2 regions of the Paenibacillus sp. FSL R7-0048 genome follow, and region 1 is predicted to be linked to the other one. Evidence: predicted binding sites of a transcription regulator. Region 1 holds the regulator's gene; the other holds the start of a gene.
What was found. Region 1 encodes Rex, which represses fermentation and respiration genes when NADH is low (regulators of the CRP and FNR family bind a similar motif). Its sites were predicted from a motif close to TTGTGAAATATTTCACAA; they were not measured.

Region 1 (3,162 bases):
GTTAAGGCTGGGCACCAGCTGCTTCCGGCTTACGAGCATCTTGTCATTGATGAAGCACATCATTTAGAAGATGTGGCTGGTAAACATCTTGGCATGCATATGAAGCATTTCACTGTGGCACACACATTATCGCGGCTGTATAAAGATAGCCGAAACGGACAGCTTCCTGCTCTGCGTCAGATATTACAGTCGTCAGGCAGTGAAGAGGCTTCAGAATGGAGCGGAGTCATCGATCGGATCTACCCGGATCTGCTTACCGTCAAAGAAACCTGGGATGCACTCAGCGACAAGCTGTTCAGCCTTTTGCCGGAACGCAGTGATGCAGGGGCAGGGGAAGCGGGACAACTGGTTATGCGGTTGATTCCCGCCCGTAAGCCGAAGGATTGGGATGAATTGGTTGCGCTAGAGAACACTATGAATCTGACGTTAAGCGACATCATCCGTAAGGGTGATAAAATGCTTAACGAGATGCGTGACCAGGAAAGCCAATCCTCAGCAGACAGCCTTGTTACTGATATTAGCGGTTTATTTAAAGATTTGGCTTCCATACGTGAGCAAGTAAGATTCTTTATGGGGCTGAATGACGATAATGTAGTATATTGGTTGGAGGCAAATGGAAATTACCGCAGCAAATCACTTCAGCTGTATGCCGTCCCTGTGGATGTTAGCAGCCAGCTTAAAGAGTTGTTCTTCGATAAGAAAAAAAGCATCGTGCTTACCTCGGCGACGCTATCTGTAGATAAATCTTTTCAATTTATGATTGATAATCTCGGACTTAACGAAGCAGTAGAAGAGGGACGTCTAATGACCTCACTCCTTCCATCTCCCTTTAAGTATCGCGAGCAGGCACTGCTAGTTATACCGCGTGATTTTCCTAGTGTGAAGGGGAGTGTGGGCGATGCTCGATTTGTCGATACACTCGTACAGTCATTATCGGAAGCTGCTAAAACAACACGTGGGCGGATGCTGGTTCTGTTTACTTCTTATAAAATGCTGCGTCAGGTATATGATCCGCTTAAAGAGGCTTTGGCCTCACAAGAGATTACGGTGCTTGGTCAAGGCGTGGAAGGTGGCAGCCGGAGCAAGCTGATCCGCCGCTTTCAGGACAGTGCAGCATCCGTATTGCTGGGGACGAGCAGCTTCTGGGAAGGTGTAGATATTCCAGGTGAAGCACTGACTTGCCTGGCCATCGTGAGACTTCCGTTTCAACCACCGAATCACCCGTTGGCGGAAGCGAAGTCGGAGTTATTGCAGGCCCAGAAGAAGAATCCGTTCATGAAATTATCTGTTCCTCAAGCGGTTATTCGTTTTAAGCAGGGATTCGGAAGACTGGTTCGCACGGCGCAGGATCGCGGAATAGTTATTGTTTATGATACAAGGGTTATTGAATCTCATTACGGGAAGTATTTCCTTTATTCATTGCCTGGTCCCAAAATGGAGCATATGCTTACTGATCAAATGGTCCCTCGCATAGCGGAATGGCTAGAGGATGGCGGCGCTTCTTAAAACGCTCGTCTTCAGTTTAGCTCCTCCTTATCCTTAAGGGCGGTGTGTTACAGTACCGTCCTTAATAAGGAGAGGTAGACGTTTAAATATGGATTTTCACAAGAACATTACTATTTTTAGGAGGAAAAATATGAAATCGGATAAAATATCAGAAGCCGTTGTTCGCAGACTGCCTGTGTACTTGCGTTTTTTGAATGATCTCCAGAATCGCGAAATATTAACAGTTTCCTCTCAGGAACTTGGACAAAAGCTTGATCTTAATCCCGCACAGATTCGTAAGGATTTAGCATATTTTGGTGACTTCGGCAGAAAAGGTATCGGCTATGATGTAACGTATCTTATTGAGAAAATCCGTCATATCCTGAAGCTGGATCAACAGCTTAATGTAGCTTTAGTTGGAGCAGGTAATCTCGGACATGCCTTGTCTAATTACAATGCATATCTTAAAGATACTATGAAAATCACGGCTATATTTGATTCGTACGCTCCTAAGGTTGGACGTAAGATCAACTCCCTTACTGTGCAACCGATGGATGAACTAGGCAGCACGATTCGTGAGCAAGGTATTCGCATTGCCATTATTACCGTACCTGATTCAGAAGCTCAAAATGTAGCAGATATTCTCATTTCTTCTGGGATTGAAGCGATTTTGAACTTTGCCCCTGTGATTCTGAAGACACCACCGAATATCCGGGTGCATGCAGCTGATTTTACAACTGATCTGCAAAGTCTTGCTTATTACTTGCGGGATGGAAAGGAAGAAAGCGAACATGAACAACAATAAAACGATAATTAAGGGCGGGTATTTTCTGACTCCGGGAACGGATGAGCCGGTTCTGAGTGGATATATGACTATTGAAGATGATTTAATCACTTACATAGGAAAAGAAGAGCCTCAGATGGAAGCTGGAGTGCAAGTGGTTGATGGCAGCCGTCTGCTGTTCATGCCTGGACTTGTAAACACACATGGTCATGCGGCGATGTCTTTGCTGCGTGGATATGGAGATGATTTAGCGCTACAAGTGTGGCTTCAGGAGAAGATGTGGCCAATGGAGGAAAAGTTCACCGGTGATGATGTATACTGGGGAACCTCCTTATCTGTATTGGAAATGCTGAAGGGTGGAACTACGACCTTCCTCGATATGTATGATCATATGGACCGAGTAGCCGAGGTAGCTGAGTTATCAGGTATCCGTTCCGTATTGATGCGTGGTGTGATCGGGTTATGTCCAGAGGATGTACAGAATCACAAGCTTGCGGAAGCAATTTCTTTTGCCCGTAACTGGCATGGAAAGGCTGAAGGTAGAATTACTACTATGATCTCGCCGCACGCCCCTTATACTTGCCCTCCGGACTTCCTGGTTAAGTTCGTGCAGGCAGCGCATGATCTGGATTTACCGATGCATACGCATATGTCCGAAACGAAACGTGAAGTGGAACAAAATGTGGCGGATTACGGGTTGCGTCCTGTAGCTCACTTAGAGAAGCTTGGCATGTTCACACGTCCCTCGATAGTTGCACATGGTGTTCATTTAAATGATGAAGAGATTGAGATCTTGGCTCGCCATAATGTGGGTGTATCTCATAATCCGGGCAGTAATTTGAAGCTGGCTAGCGGAGTGGCTCGGGTTACTGATCTTCTAAAAGCTGGTGTGA
Region 2 (3,162 bases), 280 kb from region 1:
ATTAATTGCTGTAACGTTTTGCGACACGGAGTTACGACCATAAGATCCGCAGCCCAGCGTCAACGAAGGGATGTTAGTGTTATAGATATCGCCGATCGCACCATGAGTGGAAGGCGAGTTAACGAGAATACGTCCTGTTTGCAGACGGTTAGAGAACTTCATGATTACTTCTTCGTTGTTGGAGTGGATAGCCGAACTATGGCCCATACCACCAAATTCAACAACTTGTGCTGCGCGTTCAATACCTTGATCTGCGTTTTTAACTTTGTAGCAAGCAAGCACAGGACTCAATTTTTCAGCGGACAATGGATATTTAGTGCCTACACCTTCAAGTTCTGCTACCAGAATCTTAGTGCCGGCAGGAACTTGAATGCCGCACATTTCAGCAATTTTCACTGCGGATTGTCCTACGATTGCTGGGTTAACTGCACATTTATCAACGTTCATAGCGCCGCTAGTCAGTTTGGCAGCTTCTTCTTTGTTAACAAAGTAGCAGCCATTAGCGATCATTTTCTTTTTCACTTGATCGAAGATTGGTTCTTCGATAATAACAGCTTGCTCGGAAGCACAGATCATACCATTATCAAATGTTTTGGAAAGAATGATGTCCGTTACGGCTTGATCGATATCCGCGCTCTTTTCGATGAATGCAGGTACGTTACCAGGACCTACGCCAAGAGCTGGTTTACCACAGCTATAAGCTGCTTTTACCATTGCAGAACCGCCAGTTGCAAGAATAAGTGCAACGTCAGGGTTATTCATCAAAGCGTTTGTTTTGTCCATCGTTGGCATTTCAATCCATTGGATACAATTCTCAGGTGCGCCAGCTTTTACAGCCGCATCATGAAGAATTCTAGCAGCTGCTGCACTACACTCTTGCGCAGATGGGTGGAAACCGAATATAATAGGGTTCCGTGTCTTAATCGAAATCAACGCTTTAAACATCGTGGTGGATGTAGGGTTGGTTACCGGTGTGATACCCATTACAATTCCGACGGGCTCAGCAATTTTTTGGAAGCTTTCATAAGCATTGTCTTCAATAACGCCTACTGTTTTATCGTATTTAATTCCGTGCCAGATATATTCTGTCGAGAAGATGTTTTTAGTAATTTTGTCTTCGTAAACCCCGCGGCCAGTTTCTTCTACAGCCAATTTAGCGAGGTACATATGTTTGTCGAGTCCAGCCAACGCCATTGCATGAACGATTGTGTCAACTTGCTCTTGATCCAGCGCCATGAATGCCTCATGTGCTTTTTTCGCTTTATCCACCAAAGTCTGAATATACTCTTCAGCGGTAGTTTGTTTAACTTGGGCGGCGACTTCGTTCTTAACTGCCATCTCCCTCGTCCTCCTGTCAATTTTTAGGTTGTTTTTCTCTACACATTTATCTTATCACATCATTTCCACCTTGTATAGTGAAATCTTTCACAAAGTATAAAGTTTTTTTGATTTGTTTTCAAAGCGCTTTCATTCGATCATATTATAGGTTTTTTACCATTATTTACGCTTTATTATTCCTTAAATCTAAAGTTTATGTTTAAAAAGACAAGAACCGATACCCATTTTCTACCTTTCCGCTCGCAAAAATATTTTAAAAATGCAAATCTAATTTTGTTGACACTCTATTTTTCTCATGACCCTCTAAAAAATAGTCGGAAGCCATCCGTCGTGTTGATTTATAAAAATATCAATAATATAAACATAAAAAAACCGACTCCTAAAGGAGCCGGTTCTGTCCTTCCTTGCCTATTCTACTTTAATTGTATCGAAGAATTTCTCCTGCACTGTTTTTGCAGCAGCTTCAAGCTGTGTCTTGGAATCTGTTCCTTTTTTGGAGAACAGCTCTTGAATTACATTGGACATGGTTGCGTAGTAGTCCTGTGTATTGTATTGCGCTTCCGGTTTACCGTCCAGCAAGCCTAAAATATCAGGGCTGTATTGATATACATTTGTATATTTATCATACACAGCTTTTGTTTTCTTACCGAAGTCAGAATCTGAAGAATAGTAATCTAAGAGCGGCGGAATAAAGTATTTGCCATCCGTTGTACGTTGTTGCAGAACCGCATCCAGTGCTTCTAGACCTTTATCGGAGAAGTAATCAAATGTAATATAACGAAATGCCATTTCTTGCTCGTCTGGTGTTGCATTTGGATTGATTACAAGGTAGTCACCACCAAGTACCCCAGTGTGTTTTCCGCCTTTTTCCATCGCAGGCATTGGATACGTAAGTACATCTTCTGGTTTCAGACCGCCTTGATTCAACGCTTGCTCAATAACACCGTCAGATCCAGCCATTACCATTGCTGTACGACTTTGTTGGAATGCGCCTACAGCATCACCCCAGCCCAGTGCCCAGTCCTGAGGAATCGCGTTTGCTTCCCATCTAAGTTTCTTGTAGAAATCCAGCGCTTTAATCCCAGCCTCAGAATTAAAAGTAGCTACAACCTTACCGCCTTCAATCTTCTGAATTTCACCGCCAGCCTCGAACAGGAAGTTGGTCCAGTTCCAGCCTGCTTCATTCCCTTTACCCATTGGAGCAATACCGGAAATCCCTTTTTTGGTATCAGCTACACCTTTCGCGGTATTCAGCATATCATCCCAAGTCCAATCCATAGATGGAACAGCAACGCCTTTTTCATCCAGCATTTTTTTGTTGATCATTGTGGTTGTTACATAACCCTTTTGAGTAACGCCGAATACTTTTCCGTCAATGATAAATTGGTTTTGGAGAACCGGGTTAATTTGATCCTTAAATTCGTATTTATTCCACAGATCCGTAATGTCAGCTACCCAGCCTTTTTCAACTAGGAATTTTGCTTCTGTAGCGTAAGTGTTAAAGAAGGTTGGAGCTTCATTCGCTGCCATTTTGATGCCGATTTCACTTACATTGTACTGCCAATCGTCTTTGACGATTTCAACATTCGGATACTCCTCTTGGAAACGTTTGATCTTGTCATCTTCCTGTGCTCTAACTTCGGTTAGGTCAGGGGTTGGATAGTGAATTTTGATGGTCACTTTTCTTTGTGTGATATCATCAGTTGGCGCTGCTGTAGCACTGCCAGCATTATCTGTTGCAGCATTCGTTGGCGCAGTAGTCGCTTCCCCTTCCTTGTTTCCTGTTGTGTTTCCGTTATTGTTGTTACCGCCGCATGCGGTTAA

Region 2: the regulator Rex is predicted to act here: its motif matches at 1,414-1,431, upstream of adhE (bifunctional acetaldehyde-CoA/alcohol dehydrogenase).

The regions. Positions count from the first base shown of each region.
Region 1 covers NZ_JBBORF010000001.1:4,790,875-4,794,036, reverse strand. The annotation lists gene dinG (ATP-dependent DNA helicase DinG) at 1-1,506, shown strand, start outside; gene NSQ91_RS21375 (redox-sensing transcriptional repressor Rex) at 1,637-2,290, shown strand; gene NSQ91_RS21370 (amidohydrolase) at 2,277-3,162, shown strand, end outside.
Region 2 covers NZ_JBBORF010000001.1:5,066,324-5,069,485, forward strand. The annotation lists gene adhE (bifunctional acetaldehyde-CoA/alcohol dehydrogenase) at 1-1,338, opposite strand, end outside; gene NSQ91_RS22665 (ABC transporter substrate-binding protein) at 1,747-3,162, opposite strand, start outside.